3 regions of the Pseudoleptotrichia goodfellowii genome follow, and region 2 is predicted to be linked to each of the others. Evidence: riboswitches for the same ligand, from Rfam matches in the RefSeq annotation. Region 2 holds a riboswitch; each other region holds the start of a gene.
What was found. A riboswitch is a leader RNA that binds a small molecule or an ion and turns the genes downstream of it on or off. The one in region 2 is predicted to bind cobalamin.
Positions count from the first base shown of each region.

Region 1: it holds a riboswitch for cobalamin, as region 2 does, so the genes downstream of both, nikA (nickel ABC transporter substrate-binding protein) here and FVE72_RS08850 (ABC transporter substrate-binding protein) in region 2, are expected to answer to the same signal.
Region 3: it holds a riboswitch for cobalamin, as region 2 does, so the genes downstream of both, FVE72_RS11665 (hypothetical protein) here and FVE72_RS08850 (ABC transporter substrate-binding protein) in region 2, are expected to answer to the same signal.

Region 1 is NZ_AP019822.1:992,414-994,685, reverse strand. Features, by position in the region: gene FVE72_RS11640 (ABC transporter substrate-binding protein) at 1-356, opposite strand, end outside; gene nikA (nickel ABC transporter substrate-binding protein) at 305-1,483, opposite strand; cobalamin riboswitch at 1,649-1,782, opposite strand; gene FVE72_RS04990 (C69 family dipeptidase) at 2,051-2,272, shown strand, end outside.
Region 2 is NZ_AP019822.1:1,808,270-1,810,541, reverse strand. Features, by position in the region: gene FVE72_RS08855 (PTS transporter subunit EIIC) at 1-795, shown strand, start outside; cobalamin riboswitch at 917-1,088, shown strand; gene FVE72_RS08850 (ABC transporter substrate-binding protein) at 1,280-2,272, shown strand, end outside.
Region 3 is NZ_AP019822.1:2,182,239-2,184,510, forward strand. Features, by position in the region: gene FVE72_RS10500 (CbiQ family ECF transporter T component) at 1-221, opposite strand, end outside; gene FVE72_RS10505 (energy-coupling factor ABC transporter substrate-binding protein) at 208-510, opposite strand; gene FVE72_RS10510 (energy-coupling factor ABC transporter permease) at 510-1,088, opposite strand; gene FVE72_RS11665 (hypothetical protein) at 1,063-1,290, opposite strand; cobalamin riboswitch at 1,481-1,661, opposite strand; gene FVE72_RS10515 (sirohydrochlorin cobaltochelatase) at 1,815-2,272, opposite strand, start outside.

The DNA of each region.
Region 1 (2,272 bases), 820 kb from region 2:
ACATATGTATACATTTCATTTAATTTTTGTTCGTTAGGCTCTACCAGCAACGCTTTTATTGTTTTATCCAATTGTGCTTTCATCGGTAATCCTAATTGTGCTGCGTAATCAGGATTTGTATTACTTGCCGAATTATCAGCCATTGCAGTCAGGAACGCATGAGGATCCCAAGGTGCTCCCCAAGAGAAATCGGACATTATATCGTAATTTTTTGCAGTCGCATTTTGCCAGTAAGCTTTTTCTTCCATAGCTTTTAATTCAACCTGTATACCGATTTTTTTCCATTCTCCCTGAATATACTCTCCTATACTTTTATCAGTAACTTTTGAAGAAATATAAGGGAATGAAAGTACCATTTTTTACCGTTTTTCTCTCTGATACCGTCAGCTCCTTTTTTCCATCCTGCTTTATCCAGCATTGCTTCAGCTTTTGCTAAATCATATCCATATTTTTCCAATTTTACATTTGTATGAGGAACATTAGGAGCAAAAATAGTATCTGCAGGTTTTTCTATACCGTCAAATATATTTTTTGCAATACTTTCTTTATCCACTGCGTGATTTAACGCTTTTCTTACATTAAGATCTCCCAATATAGAGCTTGTTGTATTCATAAGCAACATTCTTGTAGACATAGGGTTTGATGTAGCAGTAGTGTATTTTCCGTTATCCTGTCTGTAAGAATTGAATCTGTCAAGACTGATAAGTCCGTTTCCGTAAATCAAATCAATATCTCCCGATTCAAATTGCAATGCCAATGTTTCACTGTCAGGAATATTTTTTATAATTATTTCCGAAGCTGCAGGTTTTTCTCCCCAGTAATATTCATTTCTCACGAAAACTGCATATTCATTGTTTTTATGTTCTTTCAATACCCATGCACCTGTTCCTATAGGAGCTTTTATACCTTTCATAGTATCTCCGCCTTCAGGAAATCCTGCATCTCCAAGGAAACGAATAGGTCTTATCATTGCTAAATCATATAAAGTCGCAGTATAAGGTGTGTCCAACACTATTTCAAAAGTCAGATCATCTACCGCTCTGTATGATTTTAAATGATTAGTAAATGCAAACCATGAATGCTTAGATTTATTTTCTTTAGAAAAAATTGTATCAAAGTTTTTTACAACATTTTTGGCATCAAAAGCCGAACCGTCTGAAAACTTAACATTAGGTCTTAATTTAAAAGTATAAGTTTTTCCGTCTTCGGAAATTGTCCATGATTCTGCCAACATAGGCTTAATTTCTCCGTTTTCTCCGTATGAAACCAGTCCGTCATACACCATATCCTGAGTGATAAACTGACTCGGCAAATATTCATGCGGATTCAGATTTCCTACAGGATCCTGATTAAACGCAAGTGTAACTTTATTTTCTTTATTTGCTTTCTGTCCTTCTTTGGAATCGCTGTTAGGCTTTGATTGACAACCTAAGATTATTTCCGTCATCAGTAAAATACCGATCTGTTTCAAAAATTTTTTCATTAAGTTTTTCTCCTTTTTGTTTTTATTTTTTATTATTTTACTTCCTTAAAAATTATACTTTTTCATAAAAAAAGAACTGTTTGACAGAATAAACAAACGGTTCTAAAAAACACTTATAACTTAAGAGCTTTTGAAATTCCATTTAACCGTCTACCGCAGTCAATTTAATGAAAATTTATTATGGATAGTTATCCGACTTAAAATAAAATATTTTTTCACGGTTGCGGGACAGTCCAGGAATTCCACCTGCTTCTCTACCTCTCGATTTTTTCAAATCAGTCATAATAATATCAAGCTTAATTTTTATTTATTGCAAAATAATAATTTTAATTTAGGGAATTATATCATTATTTTTTCTTTTTTCAATAGTTTGAACATATATTAAGCTCAAATAAAAAAGGAAATACAGATGAAACAAAATCTTGAAAAAATAGACAAAATTTAAAAGTTTTTCACAAAATTATCGGATATACAAAAAAATAAAGGAAAATTTTCCTTACTAATTTTTTTTTCAAATTATACTTTAATTAGAAAAATAATATCAAATAAATGACAGGAGATGAAAAGATGAAAACTAAAAAAACATTATTTTTTCTTATTTTAATTGTCTTAATGACACAAATTTCAGTTTACATTTTTGCATGTACAGGAATTATCGTCGGTAAAAATCTGACAACTGACGGTAGCTTTATATTCGGAAGAAATGAGGATTTGGAACCTGACCATAATAAAACATTCGTAGTTCACGAAAGAAAGAAAAATAAATCAGGAGATGTATTTAAAGATGAA
Region 2 (2,272 bases):
AAATATATATTGAATTTAGGGTTTGCCAAAATAATGATGATAGGATATCAGGCACAAGTTTTACCTGCAATGTTTGCAGGAATAGCAATGTGTTATATTCAAAAATTTATTGATAAAAGAACTCCTGAAGTATTAAAATTAGTTTGGGTTCCTTTTGCTACTTTAGTAATAACAGGATTTTTAACAATATTATTTATAGGACCTGCAGCAAGAACATTAGGAGAATGGTTAACAAATTTATTCCAATTCTTGTTTAAAACACCGGGATTAAGATATATAGGAGCATTGATATTTGGAACAACTTACGCACCTTTAGTAATAACAGGATTGCATCATACATTTATAGCTGTGGATTTGCAATTGTCAGGTACACAGGGTGGAACATTTATATGGCCGTTAATAGCTATATCAAATATAGCTCAATCAGGAGCTGTACTTGCAACTTATTTTCTATATAAAAAAGATAAAAAACAGGAATCTGTTTCATTATCTGCGACTGTTTCGGCATGGTTTGGAATTACAGAACCTGCAATGTTTGGTGCTAACTTAAAATATATGTATCCTTTTTATGCATCATTAATAGGTTCTGCAGTAGGAGCTGTAATATGTACTGCTTTTAATGTTTTAGCGGCAGGAATAGGTGTAGGAGGACTAGCTTTAGCATTTTTGTCAATATCCAAAAATAGAGGGTCGTTTTGGATCGCTTCACTGGCTGCATTTGGATTAGCATTTGGTTTAACATTCTTCTTCTCAAGATTTAAAAAACTAAACAAAGGAAGTTTGACAGGAGAGTAGGAAATTTTAAGATAGAGTTTTATATTTGTAAAATTAATAAAAAGAATATAAATATTGAGAATACGGGAGTCATAGAAAAACTCCCGTTTTTTCTATTGACAAAAGAAAATATTAATGTATAATATAATTCAAAGGTTCAGGTGTTTTTTACTTAATAAGGAAATCGGTTAAAATCCGATACAGCCGCCACTGCTGTGAAACGGACGAAAGCAAATATCCACTGAAATAAATTTCGGGAAGGGTGTGAGTAGGATGAAGTTAGTCAGAAGACTTGCCTGAATTATATATTCGAATTTTTTGGAAGGAGAAATTCAATATACTGAAATTATTATAATTCAGAATAAAAGAACTTTTGAAAGAAGTCATAGGTATTTTTAGGGGATGTCTTTTAAAGATTTTTATTTTGATATGAAATATTTGTATATTGAATCGGCTCTTATAGCCGATTTTTTCGGATTAATATAAAATAATTTTAGGAGGAATAATGAAAAAGGAAAATTATTCGGGAGCAAATGCTCCGAGTTTAAAATTGAAAATGAACAAAATACTTTTAATGATGATGGCAGTTTTGCTTGTTTTTATATCATGTTCTAAAGGAAAAGACGAGGGCGATAAAAAAGGAGCTTCAGAGCCTAAAACAGTTAAGACTGTAAATGTCGGACAGGGATATGTTGTGTCAGGACTGGATCCGGGAGACGGAGGTACCGGATGGGCGTTGACATCTCACGGAATATCGGAAAACCTTTATTTTGTAAATAAAAAAGGTGAACTTGATACTCGTCTTGTAGAGTCTATCAGTCAAAAAAGTGACAATGAATGGGAAGTAAAATTAAAAAATGATATTTTATTTTCAGACGGAACAAAAGTTGATGCAAAAGCTGTTTCTGAGGGGTTAAACAGAACAAACGAAAAAAATGCAATAGCAAGAGGAACTGCAGGAGCATTGAAATTTAGTCCTGTTGACGAATTTACGGTTAATATAAAATCCGAAAAACCTACAAAAATTATGAAAGCTGTTTTGGCTGAATGGACTAATGTTATTTACAAAGTAAATGATAAAGGTGAATTTATATTTACAGGACCTTTTGCTGTAGAAAGTCTTACTCCGAATACGGAAGTAAAATTAGTACCTAACAAATATTTCCCTGATGCGGAAAAAAGACCGAATGTAACAGTAAAAGAATTTAAAGACCCTAATGCTTTAAAATTGGCATTTGAAAGTAACGAACTTGATATTGCAGTGTCGATTCCTTCGGAATTTGCAGAATCTCTTCAAAAATCAGGGCATATATTGAAACCGATGGAAGTAGGATATCAGTACTTCGCTTTTGTAAACATGACAAATAAAGCGTTAAGTGATGTAAAAGTGAGAGAAGCATTGGATTTGGCTATAAACAGAGATGAACTTATAGCTTCTTTGCACGGAGGTAAAAAACCTACAGGATTCTTTGCGGGATATTTCCCTTTCGCAGGAAAA
Region 3 (2,272 bases), 370 kb from region 2:
AAAATAAATAAAGCCGGAATAAAGTTCAGTTTCAGCAAGTCCGATACTTTTACTTTCACAACGAACAAAAGGAGCAAATTAAATAACACAAGATTAAATACAATAACTCCTTTGTTCTCTGTACAAAGTAAAAATATTAATGTCGTCATTGACAATAAAAACTTTATTCCGGGATTTATATCTTTAATCGGATTCCCGTAAGATATTTTATCTATCAGCATTTTTTCTTTCGCCTTTGAAATAACCTAATACATATCCTATAACTCCTGCACCTATTGCCGCCTGCAATGCAAACAATAAACTTTCAGTTTCACTGGGTAATTCTTCTATTAAACTGCTGGCCCAAGGCTTGTAATCAGGATTAATTTCTCCTATTATTTCTTCTCCTTTATCGTCGGAACCGCCAAAATCGGCTTTCACTGTAAATAGAGGTACTGCACCTATTAACAGTATTATTACAACTAAAATTATATTTTTTTTGAATACATTTTTATCTTTATTTTCAGCCATTATGCTTCCACCTCTTTCGCGTTGTATTTATCAAGTATGTTCATAATTACGTTTGTAAGCAATCCTTCAATAATAGCCAAAGGAACCTGTGTTACCGCAAATACCATTCCGAATCTTATAAATGAAGCCATAACTCCTCCGTCTGCTGAAGGATATGCAAGTGCTAATTGGAAAGATGTAACTACATATGTAGCCAAATCTCCTACAGCTGCTGCTAAAAATATTGCAAGTGTTCTGTTCTTTTTAGCCAGTCCTTTATAAATCAGATAAGACACTATAGGTCCCGCTATTGCCATTGAGAATGTATTTGCTCCCAATGTTGTAAATCCTCCGTGTGCAAGCAATCCTGCCTGAAATATCAATACTATAGTTCCAAGTATTGAAGTTACAAATGGACCGTATAATATAGCCGAAAGTCCCACTCCTGTAGGATGTGACGAACTTCCTGTTACCGAAGGAATTTTTAATGCCGAAAGAATAAATATAAACGCCCCTGCCAACGCAAGTGTCATTTTTTCACGTACACTTCCTTTTGAGACACTTTGAATTTTTTTAATCCCGATAACCCAAAACGGCACACATACGATAAACCATACTACTGCAGACCGCATCTTTTACTGCTGCGTCTTTATTGGATGCCCAAAACGGCACACATACGATAAACCATACTACTACCCATTGTTTAGGTAAAAAACCTTCCATAATGTGCATTGAATAACCGTTTGCAAATAATACAAACATTCCTGTTAAAACAAGAAACAATGATGTTCTCTTTTTCATTTAGACTCTCCTTTTGAAATAAAATTTTGATTAGGTTAAAAAAAAAATCAGCTGAAAGCCGAAATTCAATACACGCCAAAAGCTCTATAATACTGATTATACTACCGTTGTATAACTTTATTATAATAGAACTAAATCGCCGTTGATTTATTTTTATTGATGTATATCAAACTTTCCCTTCCCAGAAAATTTAAATAATAAATATTAGGCAAGTCTCCTGACTAACTTCATCCTACTCGTACCCTTCCCGAAAATATTATTTTCAGTGGTTTTCATGTACTTTCGTCAGTTTCACAGTAGTGGGGGCTGTATCGGATTTCAACCGATTTCCTTATTAAGTTTGTAAAAACACCTAAAACTCTATTAACAGTATACTACTTTTTCAGAATTTGTCAAGGGGTAAATAAAAATTTCTTTTAAAAAGTTTATACCCATTTTGAATATAGTGTTTTAATATTTATTTTTTATAAAATTGCAGATTTTAATAAGTTACAGACTTCATAAACTCCTTTTTATATTTCCTCCTAATCGTCCACTTTTTCAGCTTCGATTATATCTTCATTTTTTTTATTGTTTTCAATAGGTTCTTCAGGTATTACAAAAGCTGCGATAACGTAAGTAAATAAGCCTATTCCCCATCCTAACATCAGTATAACGCATACTATTCTTACGATAGTAGGATCTATATTGAAATATTTTCCAAGTCCTCCGCACACTCCGGCTATTTTTTTATCAGTTCTTGATCTGTATAATCTTTTTGTCATTTTAGGTTCCTCCTCTTTAATAATTAATTCAGTATTATTTTTTTCATTTTTCCCATATACTTCGTCAAGTTTTTCCATAAACATGTCACGAATAAGTTTATATTCTCCCATTCCTCTTAAAACCGGTGTTACTTCATATCCGTTGTTCTGCAGAATTGTTTTCCATGAATCTTCTTCATCAGAAGCCATATCGTTTTTTGCATGATCTCCTGCAACTA